4 regions of the Lysinibacillus irui genome follow, and region 3 is predicted to be linked to each of the others. Evidence: riboswitches for the same ligand, from Rfam matches in the RefSeq annotation. Region 3 holds a riboswitch; each other region holds the start of a gene.

Region 1 (3,143 bases), 2.0 Mb from region 3:
ACCTGTACTCGAGGCAACAAAATCATCAATGTTTTATAGTATTATTCGTTTTATGAGTATTTTTTCCTTTCCATTAATTGTGTTATTAATGCTTTACCCTGCTGCGGTTAATGTACAGCAATCCGCGCAGAAAGGGTTTTATATTGGGACCATCTTAGGTGGATTTGTTTTAGTGACATTGATTGTGCTATCAATTCTTGTACTAGGTCCTGAAAATACGGCTTCTAGAACCTTTCCAAGCTATGCCTTAGCACAAAGAATATCGATAGGGAATTTTTTGCAGCGGATTGAGATTATAATGGCCTTTATGTGGATCTCATCCATTTATATTCGAACTTTTATGTATTTCTATACGACCGTTGTCGGCCTTGCCCAGATTTTAAAAATCAAGGATCATCGGCCTCTCATTATACCGATGGGGCTAATTGTTATTGGGCTTTCTCAAATAGTTCACCCAAACATTGTCCATTCGAACAAATATAATAATGAAATTTGGCCAATCTTTTCTTTTTTCATCACCATTCTATTACCGATCCTTTTACTAATTGTGGCGATTATTCGCAATCGCAAAGCGAAAGCTGAAACGAGCGAAATGCCCAAAGCAGAAACAAGCAATGACAATCAAAAAGTCTAATTTCTTTTAAATTAGCAAGAAATTAGACTTTTTATTTGAATCAAATATGATACTCAATTTCGTCAACAAAATCCCATTCATATGGTGTTTCTTGGTATACATAATAGTTCAACCAGTTCGAGAATAATAAATGGGTGTGGGCACGCCATGTATTAATAGGCTCTTTAGTTGGATCATCGTTTGGAAAGTAGTTTACGGGAACGGCGATATCAAGGCCCTTAGCCACATCACGACTGTATTCATCGGCTAGTGTTGTGGCATCATATTCCAGGTGACCTGTAATCATAATGTTTTTATTATCTTTTGATTGTACGATAAATACCCCTGCATCCTCCGAATAAGATAATAAGCGTAAATCTGGATGATTGCGTACATCGTCAATTGACACAGACGTATGGCGAGAATGAGGAGCGGTAAATAAATCACTAAAGCCCCGCACTAAATCTACCGTTAAATCGGTAATGACATGGGAATAGACACCAGAACATTTAGCTGAAAGCTCTACCTTTCCAATTCCATAGTGGTGATACAAAGCAGCCTGTGCTCCCCAACAAATATGTAATACGGATGTCACATTCTCTTTGGACCAATCCATAATTTCTGAAATTTCTTGCCAATAGTTGACCTCTTCAAAAGCCAATTTTTCTACTGGCGCCCCTGTAATAATCATGCCATCATAGCGTCGATGACGAATTTGGTTGAATGTCGTATAAAATAGCTGTAAATGAGATTTACTAACATTTTTTGATTCATGTGTGGCAGTGTTTAAAAACGTAATATTGACCTGTAACGGTGTATTCCCTAATAACCGTAATAATTGGAGTTCTGTTTTTTCTTTTTCCGGCATTAAATTTAAAATTAATATATTTAACGGACGAATTTGCTGTGTTTTCGCACGATCCTCTTCCATCACGAAGATTTTTTCCTCACGTAAATGTTCTCCAGCTGGTAAATTTTTCGGAATATTAATTGGCATCTTGCGTTCCCCTCTCTGTTTTCGCTCTCTTTTTCTAAAAATTAAAAAATCCCCCTCATTCCATACGAGATAGAATGAGAAGGATTTTTTTCACGTCCACTCTTATCTCTCAAAGGAATATCCTTTGTTGGAATTAGCACCTTTCTAACACATGTTAGAGGTTGCTGAAGCGTCATAGGGCCATATCCCTCAGCTTCTCTTGATAAGATTATTTAATTACCTTGAATTGTAACATGAACTAGTTAGAATATCAATAATTCATAGAATATTTTGTGATTCGCTATGCATGTTCTTTGTCCATTTGAAGTACACTAAGCTTGCTGTTAGTGGCTTTTCGATATTTAAAATTTATGGTAAACATGCCGTATTTATGTTACCATATAGCTTTAGTAAGAGAGAGGAACGTGAATAGTTTGATTAAAATTGAATTTCCAAAACCAGATGTAGTTATCCGTCAACGTGAACAAGAAGTAAAACCAGGTGATGTGCCAATCACACCTTATTTTGGCTTTATTGATTTCCATAAAATCACACGTGATAAAGGCGGCATTTTCTTATTCTATAATGACAAGAATGAGCTATTATTCGTTGGGAAAGCTCGTAAAATCCGTCAACGTATTAAAAAGCACTTTGAGGATAATGTATCACCGATGAAAAACCACCGTGATGAAGTGTTCAAAATTGAAGTCTATGAAGTAGAAGATCCAATGGAACGTGAAATTTACGAAACATATGCCATTAATACGTTCCGCTCCAAATACAATGTTGATAAAGTCTTTTATTAAGACAAATTACAAAAAGCCGAAATCTCATCAAAGTGAGATTTCGGTTTCTTTTTTCACAGGATGGTCATACGATCGATGGGTGTGTTTTGCTTGTTGATGAAGACCTCAATAAGGTTCTGTTCAGGGCTTTTCGATATTTTAAAAACATATGGTTGGGCCTCTTTTCGTTGCTCGCTGCCTTCATTAAGATGAATGATAAGTCTATTTTCCTCTACTTCCATACTTGCTAGTACATTCCCCTTTGAATAATAGACGAGATAATACGTCGCGTCATTTCATACAATAATTGAATATTGTCCTGAGAAACGATGTTTTTCTGAATATGTTCTGGTACGATAGGTAGTTCACGAATGCTGAGTGTAGTGGTAGGTGGCGTAGCATTACACGCTGCTAACATTAGTAGACACCCTAAACCTAGCAACACTAATTTATTCAGAATGCTCCCCTTTTCTCATCTTTATTCTAAGAAAAAACCTTTTCGCTCTTTCGCAATCCAATCCTCAAGCTCCTGATCATCGCGTTTTACTAGTCTATTGATAAGGACATCATGCCAAATATAATCCTCTAACAAATAGATATGGACAGGGTCATTAGTGATGAAGGCCGTTTCTTGCGCGGAAGGCGAGTGACCATAAATCATTTCCTGACCATCTACCGATAAAATAAACCAATGTGGAGTAGACGTTTTTTTCGTATAGTGTGTGGCCCTATGGCGGTCAATAGTCGCTAAATGTTCCTCTACATACAG
Region 2 (3,143 bases), 2.1 Mb from region 3:
TACATAATAAGATATAAATATATTTATTTAGATAAATGAATTAGGGGGCTTAAGCGAAATGGAACTTTTACAATTGAAGTATTTTCAAACAGTAGCAAATACAGAGCATATTTCGAAGGCGGCTCAACAGTTAAATATTGCACAGCCATCCTTAAGTTTGACTATAAAACGTCTGGAGGATGAACTAGGCACAAAATTATTTCATAGAAAAGGAAGAAATATTGAATTAAGTGCTGCAGGACAGATTATGCTCAAGCATGTTAATAAGGTATTTATCGAACTAGAAAATGCAAAAATGGATATTCAATCACTTGATGAAATCAATGCTCGTACAGTTAAAATAGCCATATCAAATACCCGATTTCTCGTTGGACTAATTAGTCAATATATTAATGATTTTCCTCATGCCAAAATTCAACAGGGAATTGAGACAAGGGATGATATACGTATAAATTTAAAGAAAGGGGATATTGATCTGGGCATAGCTGGCCCTCCAATCATTGATGAAGAAATTGAAACCTGTGTGCTTGTGGCAGAGGATGTAGTACTTGTGTTGCCTTCTAATCACCCATTGGCTGGTCAATCAGAGGTTTCTCTAGCTAAGTTTGCAAATGAATCCTTTATTTCCTTAGCCAACAATGCAGAATATAGCCGTTTTACAACGTCACTTTGTGAAAGAGCGGGATTTATGCCTATCAAAAACTATGAAGTAGATTCAACCCTCCTGGCAGAAATTATCCAGCTGGAACAGGGTGTAGCCTTGTTGCCCATATCGGTTTGTAGAAAGTTCAATTTACATTATGTAAAAATAGCTAATATGCATCCAACGTATACAGTAGGTCTGTCCTGGGTAAAAAATTCCATCTCGTCAGCTGCCGTTCAACAGTTACGGGACTTTATTATTACTTACTTTAAAGAAAATAATGAGCACTACAAAATTTAATACCTTTGAAACGGGTTCCTGAAATGCTCGAAAAAACATAAAAATTCCCTAAAATTTTGTTGGAAAATATTTTAACTTGTTCATTGCCTCAACTTAGCGTAGTATTATAACGAATCAAAACTAAGTAAGTTAGTAAGATTCACTTTCACAATAAAACCAGGCGTTCTTCTTAGAAGAGCACCTGGTTTTTTGTTAGTTGCACAATAAGCGACCTGGGATTATATTCTATTATTTAGCAGGCAAATACCCGCGGAGCAAGGCTGAATACCCGCGGAGCAAGGCTGAATACCCGCGGAGCAAGGTGAAATACCCGCGGAGCAAGGCTGAATACCCGCGAAGCAAGGTTGAATACCCGCGAAGCAAGGCGAAATACCCGCGGAGCAAGGCTGAATACCCGCGGAGTAAGGTGAAATACCCGCGAAGCAGGATGAATACCCGAGGAGCAAGATGGAATATCCGCTATCGGCGTTATTCAGTAATACACAAAATCAGCTACAATAAGCAGATTTCTTCTAAGATTAATCGGAAAATCTATGTACGTATAGAAGTTAAAGAAAAAACTTGTTGCAAATATTAATTTTTTATTTTAATCTTTTAATATTGTGTCAAAAAAATAATATTTTTTCTTCTTATCAAGAGAGATGGAGGGACTGGCCCGATGAAATCTCGGCAGCGGAACTTAGTCATTAAGTTACTGTGCCAAATCCAGCAAGAAATGACTTGATAGATAAGAGGTGTATTTTCAATATAAGGCCTCTTCTTGTTCATTCAAGATGAGGCCTTTTTTTATGGAAAAAGGCTGATTTTAATTTTTTTGGAGGTAAAACAGTGAAGAAAGAGAATCCATGGGCGCTGATCCCATTTGTTGTTTTTATGATATTATTTATTGGTTCTGGGGTTATTACAGGTGATTTTTATGCCTTTCCTGTCATTGTTGCTATCACCATTGCAGGTGCTGTGGCTCTAGCCATGAATCGAAAAGAATCGTTTACGAAAAAAGTTGATATTTTTTGTCAAGGTGCAGGGAATTTAAATGTCATGATGATGGTTATTATTTTTCTCTTGGCTGGGGCCTTTTCAGAGGTTGCAAAAGGTATGGGGGCAGTAGATTCCACTGTTAACTTTGCTTTATCGGTCGTTCCGCAAAACTTACTGGTTGTGGGCTTGTTCATCATTGCCTGTTTTATTTCCCTCTCAATGGGTACATCCGTGGGAACGATTGTTGCATTAGCTCCAATAGGCGTTGGAATAAGTGATCTTACAGACCTTTCTATTGCTTTAGTGATGGCGGCTGTTGTTGGTGGCTCAATGTTTGGTGATAATTTATCCTTTATTTCAGATACAACCATTACTGCCGTACGTTCACAAGGCGCACAAATGAAGGATAAGTTTAAGGTTAATTTTTGGATTGTATTGCCAGCAGCGATTGTAACGAGCATTATTTTAGCAATCATTTCAATGGGTGAAACAGCACAAGTGGCGCATGTAAGCTATAATTGGGTTAAAATTGTACCATATGTTTTAGTGATCATTTTAGCGTTATCTGGGATGAATGTTTTCCTTGTGCTGGCACTAGGGATTGTCCTTTCAGGTGCTGTTGGCTTAGTAGATGGTAGCTATCACTTGATGAGCCTTCTGCAAACGATTGGAGAAGGCATGTCCGGTATGTATGAAATCGCCTTTCTTGCCATATTAATAGCTGGAATGGTAGAGGTTATTAAGTTTAACGGAGGCATTGACTTTTTGCTGCACCTTGCGACAAGTAGAATTAAATCGAAAAAGGGTGCTGAATTCGGCATTGCTAGCCTTGTGGGTTTAACGAATTTATCTACTGCTAATAATACAATTGCGATATTAATTGCTGGGCCACTTGCTAAAAATATTGCTGAACAATATGACATTGAGCCAAGAAAATCCGCAAGTATATTAGATATTTTCTCCTGTACAGTCCAAGGGCTTCTGCCGTATGGGGCTCAATTCCTTGCTGCCGCAAGCGTGGCCAAAATATCACCAGTAAGTATGCTGCAATACTCGATCTATCCCATTCTTATTGGTATTTGCGGAATGATAGCTATTTCTATCGGATACCCTTCAAAAAAGAAAGCCTAAAGCTCAAATAAGACCAGCAAAGCAAAATTTTAGCTTAGCTGGTCTTTTTCATCTCTTAAAGTAATGGTTTAGATTTAGAAGGATTACTTTC
Region 3 (3,143 bases):
TTCAAACACTCCTTTATCATCAGTTTTTGGGAAGAGCAGTTACTGGCTAAGTAACTACTCTCCCACATCTATTCAAAAGTGGGGGAGCACTTATGAAAACATTACCTTTATAACAAGAATTTCGTACCCTTAACTTATTCCCTAGTATATAACAAGGATTTAACTAAGTCAATAATACATATAAAAATACTTGGTATTATTTTTCAAAAGGTTCTGATAATCAACAGAGACTTTACTCGACTGATGTAGTAACGTTAGAAGTATTACCAAATGAGGCAAATCGAATGAGAAAATACGTAAACGCTACAACATTCTCCCTTATGTTTTTACTTAAGCTTTTACTGTTTGTTCAGTTGCTGTTGCCTGCGTAATCGCTTGTTCTAGATCTGCAATAATGTCCTCTACTGCCTCTAAACCGATGGATAAGCGAATAAGCGATTCGGTTACTCCAGCTTGAACTAATTCATCTGCTGAGAGCTGTTGATGTGTAGTTGAGGCAGGATGAATAATTAATGACTTGGCATCTCCTACATTTGCTACATGTGAAAATAACTTCACGCTATCAATAAGCTTTCGTCCGGCTTCACGTCCACCTTTAATGCCAAATGTGAGCACTGAACCGAAGCCATTTCTTAAATATTTTTTCGCTAAATCATGTGTTGGGAAATCTTCTAAGCCATTATAATTTACATACTCCACAGATGGGTGGTTCTGTAAATATTCAGCCACTGCCAATGCATTTTCATTGTGTTTAGGGATACGCAAATGAAGCGTTTCTAAACCTTGTAACAAATTAAAGGCTGCGTCTGCGCTCAATGTTGGACCAAAATCACGTAATAGCTGTACGCGTAGCTTCGTAGCAAAAGCTGCTGAAGCCGTATCAATGCCGTAGCGTAAGCCATGGTAAGAAGCATCTGGCTCAGTAAAACCAGGAAAACGTCCGCTAGTCCAATCAAACTTACCAGCATCTACCACTACTCCACCTAAAGTTGTACCATGACCACCTATCCATTTAGTGGCTGAATGAACAACAACATCTGCACCATATTCAATAGGTGTTGAGCCATACGGAGAAGCAAACGTACTATCAATAATTAATGGTAAGCCATTCTCATGTGCAATTTTAGCTACCGCTTCAATATCTAAAACCTTTAAGCTTGGATTACCATAAACTTCAGCAAAAATAGCTTTTGTTTTATCGGTAATTGCAGCCTTAAAATTGTCTGGGTTTGTTTCATCTACAAAAATTGTATTAATACCGTAGTTTGGTAGTGTGTTAGCAAATAAATTATAAGTACCGCCATATAAAGAACTAGCTGCTACAATTTCATCACCAGCTCCAGCTAGGTTTAAAATGGAAAATGCGATAGCCGCTGCACCAGATGAAAGTGCTACTGCTGCTGTTCCACCTTCCAATAAAGCCACACGTTTTTCAAAAACATCAACAGTTGGATTTGTAATGCGTGTGTAAATGTTCCCTGCTTCTTCTAAGGCAAAAAGACGTTGCGCATGAGCAGTGTCTTTAAAAACGAATGCCGTTGAGCGATAGATGGGAACAGTTCGAGATCCTGTCACTGGGTCTGGTTCTTGACCACCATGTAACAACAATGTTTCTGGTTTAAAATTTGTCATTGTGTACCTCCAAATGGTTATTTTTTTACGATGGCACCGGAGATGAGGAGGATTTTTCTGTAGAAAACAAAAACCCTCTTCAGCTAAGAAGAGGGTTGCGGTTGCAAGTTTTCCTCCCCTTATCTGCCAGATCCAAGTAAGAATCTGTAGGAATTAGCACCTTAGTAAGTTCATCACTTACTGGTTGCCGGGCATCATAGGGCCTATCCCTCCGCCGCTCTTGATAAGAGTATGAGATTCAATTTCCATCGTTGTTACACAGTATAAACATAGAGTTTTTTTCTGTCAACATGTAAATTTTATTTTTTCCGAAACTTCTGTCTGCTCTTTTACGTACTATGAACGCATACACTATTTTAGAAAAAATTTTGAAGGGAGTATTTTTATGGTAAAAGCCGTGATTATTTTTCTCTTAGTTGGATATTTAATTGGCTGTATTCACGGCTCTAAAGTGGCACAATTTTTATCTGGGGTTGATTTAAAAAAAGCTGGCCATGGTAATGCTGGTGCATCCAATGCTACACTTTCCCTAGGTTGGAAATATGGCGTTTTAGTAGCTCTCATCGATATTGGTAAAGGTGTTGTAGCCATTATCGGCGCACACATTTATTTAGCAGATGCTATACATTTAACCGAAGGACAAATATGGCTTTTAACTTACATGATGGCTGCAGGGGTTATTTTAGGTCATAATTTCCCATTTTATATGGGCTTTAATGGTGGAAAAGGTACTGCTTCCATTATTGGCATTTTACTTGCTGTTGATTGGAAAATAGGTTTATTTGCACTTATTCTATTTGTCATTTTATCTTTCGCAACAAACTATTTAATTGTTGGAGTACTTGAGTTTTATCTCGTTTTTTGTACAGCAACTTATTTATGGATTCCTGGAATCGGTCCTACTGTTATTGCTGTCCTTCTATTTGGCATAGCGATTATTTTGCACATTGAAAATATTAAACGATTAGTAAATGGCACAGAGCCAAAAGTCACATCTGCATTTAAGAAAAAGAAATAAAGTTTTACATTTACAAACTATTTAAATATAACTACAAATCCCTCTTTATTCGATTTTGACAACAAAGCGTGCTATGCTCATGATATAGATAAGACACAAAGGAGAGAATATTTAAATGGTTAAAGAATTATTACGCAACCATTCCTCGGTTCGTATTTATGATGGCAATCCGATTTCAAGAGAAATCATCGAGGATTTAATTGCAACAGCACAAATGGCTGCCACATCACATTTTGTCCAAGCCTATAGTGTAATATGGGTAACAGATGCAGACAAAAAGGAGAAATTAGGATTACTCTCTGGTAACCCTCGTCAATATGAAACTTCTGGTGGTGCTTTTGTCTTTTGCGTTGACTTCAAGCGTCTTCAAATGGCTGGAAAACTAGAAGGTGTAGACATAGTTGCAGATTCTGCTGAAAATGTTCTAGTGGGTGTAGCTGATGTATCGTTGTTTGCACAGAACTTTGTGATCGCAGCAGAATCAATGGGGTAT
Region 4 (3,143 bases), 1.3 Mb from region 3:
CAAAACCAGCTATTTATTACTATTTTCAATCAAAGGATCAATTAATTTCTTTTTTGTTTGAGGAACTTTATAAAGAAATTCAATATGATATCGTTGTTGATTACAAGGAGCTATCTCCAAGCAATTTCATTGAGAAATTACTGAAGATTGGCTATAAGTCAATTGATGAACAGGACAAAGATCCTTATTTTAATAAAATATTTAGTCAGTATTTGTTATTAGCCGCTCGCGACGACCACTACATGCAACAGTTATTAGAGCTTCAATCAGATTATTTAGCAAGATTTTATGATATTTTTCAATACGCAGTGCAACTAGAGGTGCTAGATGAAAATGCCAACATAGAAGCGAAAGCCCACATGTTAGCCATGCTCTATGATAATATTGGCAATTTTATGTTAACTGGTAGTCAATTGAACTATAAGGCTATTTGGAGGGAGGCAGTACATAGCGTCATTCAAGGGGGAAAAGATGAATAAGCAACTTGGTCATCGTCGTATTGAGGGCTTAGATTTTGCAAGAGCATTAGCAATGTTAGGTATGTTTATTGTAAACTTTGGCGTTATTTCAGGTTCAACTGCCAATGGTTCACAATGGCTCATTCAATTGCAAAGTCTTTTTGAGGGGCGCGCCTCTGCACTATTTGTCATTCTAGCAGGAATAGGGACTGCGCTGATGACGCGGAAAGCAAGGGAAGCAAAGGACCCAATTCTTATTCGCCAAAGTAAGTTAACTTTATGGAAGCGTGCTCTTTTTTTGTTTGTTGTTGGGATGGTTTTATATGTGGTCGGATGGACGGGAGATATTTTACATTATTACGGTGTTTATATGTTTCTTGCAGCTTTGTTGATAGCAACTTCAAAGAAAACCATGCTTTTTACAATTAGTGCGGTGATAATCGTTTCCCAATGGCTACAAATCCAATTCAATTATCTAGTTGGGTGGCATCCAAAATATATTTTATTAGAGTATATAGATTTTTGGACGGTAGAAGGTTTTATGAGAAATTTACTGTTTAATGGCTACCATCCCGTTTTTCCATGGATATCTTTTTTTCTCATTGGGATGATTGTAGGTACCTTAGATTTAACCAATAGGGCATTAAGAAAGAAATTAGTTACGGTAGGTATCTTGTTAGGAGTGATTATAGAAATTTTTTCAAAGGTGATTATTCACTTCTCGACAAAATATTTCTTAGATCATGATAGTGCGTTGTATTTATTTGATACAGGACCGATTCCACCAAATATAATGTATGTTCTATCAAATTCGGCTTCGGCTATTGTGATAATAGTAGGTTGTATGTATTTTGTAGAAACTTTCAAAAATAAAGTAATAGAAGCAATCATTAAAACGGGTCAAATGTCCTTAACACACTATGTTGGCCATGTCTTTATTGGCATCACTGTGTTAGAAGTTTTCGATTTAGCAAACAATCCTACAGTCGCTTTTTCGATGCTCTATGCATGCTGTTATTTTTTAGGCTGTGTGTTTTTTTCGGTATGGTGGAGCACTATCCATCAACGAGGTCCACTTGAAAAGCTTATAAGAAAATGGTCCAATTAAAAAGTTAGAGAGTAGCCATCTATTTACTACTGATTAGGCATAAAATACATTCATATCGACTCATTCAAATGTAGAAGATTTATATTACAAAGTATTCAGCTAGGTTTTCTAATATTTTATATTGACATTCGTATAGTAGAATTATAGAATTATTGTCAAGAAACGCAGTACTCTTATCAAGAGAGGTGGAGGGACTTGGCCCAATGAAGCCTCGGCAACCGAAAAGTTAGGTGCCAAATCCAACAGGTGGTATCTGAGAGATAGGAGGGGCTATCAATCAGTTTGATGCGTTGGCCTCTTTTGTACAACAAGAATGATAAAGAAGGGGTGTATCGTATGGCTCAATCGGTAAAGGTAGATGATAAAAAATTAGAGGCAATTGCCAAGGCAATTCAAAATCTTGAATTTGGTGAAGTGCATATTACGATCCAAGATGGTGTCATTGTGCAAATTAATAGGCTTGAAAAACAGAGATTTCCGCAGAAAAAATAACATTGATTTCAGTTGAACGATGTCAAAAGGCCACCAATAAGCATGAAGGATTTCCTTTGCTTACAAGTGGCCCTTTTTTTTTGTCTAAAAAATTAACTATAAAAGCTTTTTGGTATTTGCCCAATATGACGGCGATGGTATAGTAACGGTTCTTTTTGCCCGTTTGTAATGTCTTGCACATGCCCAATAAAAATGGTATGGTCGCCAGCATCTATTTGCTGAAACGTTTTACATTGTAAAATAGCTGCTGTATCATGTAAAATCGGTAGACCTAAAGATGAAGTGGACCACTGTGCCTGTGCAAAACGATCAGGGATTTTACTGGCAAATAGTGTACATAAATGTTCTTGGTCGCTTGCTAAAATATTGACCGCGAAATGAGAAGCATTCGTAAAATAAGAATGAAGCTGAGAATTTTTATCGAGTGACCACAAAATAAGGAGCGGGTCGATTGAAACAGATGCAAAGGAATTGACGGTTAAGCCTATAGGTTTTGTTTCATGACTTGTTGTGACAACTGTAACGCCTGTAGGGTAATTACCTAATGCCAATTTAAAAGCAGCTACTTGATCTGTCATTCAAATATCACCTCTTTATTAATATAAATTAGTTCACGGAGTAAGTAGGTAAAATGAACTTTTTTTTCATATCCTACTAGTAACTCCTTTTCTTGAGTAAATTTTAAACCAATTAAACATACAGGTAAAGGTAATGGGGAAAGAAAGGGGAATTGCCATGACTTTATATTTTGATCACCTGGTTCACCAAGTGGAATCACCAGAAAATATAAAGGTTTTCTTCAATAAACGAAATGTCCACACAGTGAATGGTGGGCAGCACACGATGTGGGGGACTTATAATACGTTAAGCTACTTTGGCTTAAGCTATATTGAACAAATTGCTATCTATGATCGTGATTTATTTGAGCAGGCGGCACAATACCCATATTCCTTACATTATACGTTTAAACGTGATCAAGAGCGCCAAGGATTTTCACGAATAGCCTTGCGTACCAAAAAAATTGAGGAAGAGGGTCAACGCTTACGAGCATTAGGTTATGATGTATATGGGCCGGATGCTTGCAG

The links. Region 3 has a riboswitch for S-adenosylmethionine ahead of OU989_RS01755 (O-acetylhomoserine aminocarboxypropyltransferase/cysteine synthase family protein). Riboswitches for the same ligand answer to the same signal wherever they lie in the genome.
Region 1: another riboswitch for S-adenosylmethionine. It lies ahead of metA (homoserine O-acetyltransferase MetA); the one in region 3 lies ahead of OU989_RS01755 (O-acetylhomoserine aminocarboxypropyltransferase/cysteine synthase family protein).
Region 2: another riboswitch for S-adenosylmethionine. It lies ahead of OU989_RS12355 (Na+/H+ antiporter NhaC family protein); the one in region 3 lies ahead of OU989_RS01755 (O-acetylhomoserine aminocarboxypropyltransferase/cysteine synthase family protein).
Region 4: another riboswitch for S-adenosylmethionine. It lies ahead of OU989_RS07795 (YezD family protein); the one in region 3 lies ahead of OU989_RS01755 (O-acetylhomoserine aminocarboxypropyltransferase/cysteine synthase family protein).

The regions. Positions count from the first base shown of each region.
Region 1 is NZ_CP113527.1:2,304,278-2,307,420, forward strand. Features, by position in the region: gene OU989_RS11595 (GerAB/ArcD/ProY family transporter) at 1-634, shown strand, start outside; gene metA (homoserine O-acetyltransferase MetA) at 675-1,610, opposite strand; SAM riboswitch class I at 1,710-1,819, opposite strand; gene OU989_RS11605 (nucleotide excision repair endonuclease) at 2,024-2,395, shown strand; gene OU989_RS11610 (hypothetical protein) at 2,622-2,792, opposite strand; gene OU989_RS11615 (TrmB family transcriptional regulator) at 2,853-3,143, opposite strand, start outside.
Region 2 is NZ_CP113527.1:2,437,766-2,440,908, reverse strand. Features, by position in the region: gene OU989_RS12360 (LysR family transcriptional regulator) at 59-943, shown strand; SAM riboswitch class I at 1,570-1,677, shown strand; gene OU989_RS12355 (Na+/H+ antiporter NhaC family protein) at 1,817-3,052, shown strand; gene OU989_RS12350 (VanZ family protein) at 3,136-3,143, opposite strand, start outside.
Region 3 is NZ_CP113527.1:345,266-348,408, reverse strand. Features, by position in the region: gene OU989_RS01755 (O-acetylhomoserine aminocarboxypropyltransferase/cysteine synthase family protein) at 331-1,632, opposite strand; SAM riboswitch class I at 1,749-1,862, opposite strand; gene OU989_RS01750 (glycerol-3-phosphate acyltransferase) at 2,018-2,650, shown strand; gene chrR (class II chromate reductase ChrR) at 2,766-3,143, shown strand, end outside.
Region 4 is NZ_CP113527.1:1,607,470-1,610,612, forward strand. Features, by position in the region: gene OU989_RS07785 (TetR/AcrR family transcriptional regulator) at 1-479, shown strand, start outside; gene OU989_RS07790 (DUF418 domain-containing protein) at 472-1,566, shown strand; SAM riboswitch class I at 1,737-1,833, shown strand; gene OU989_RS07795 (YezD family protein) at 1,903-2,058, shown strand; gene OU989_RS07800 (flavin reductase family protein) at 2,151-2,636, opposite strand; gene OU989_RS07805 (VOC family protein) at 2,794-3,143, shown strand, end outside.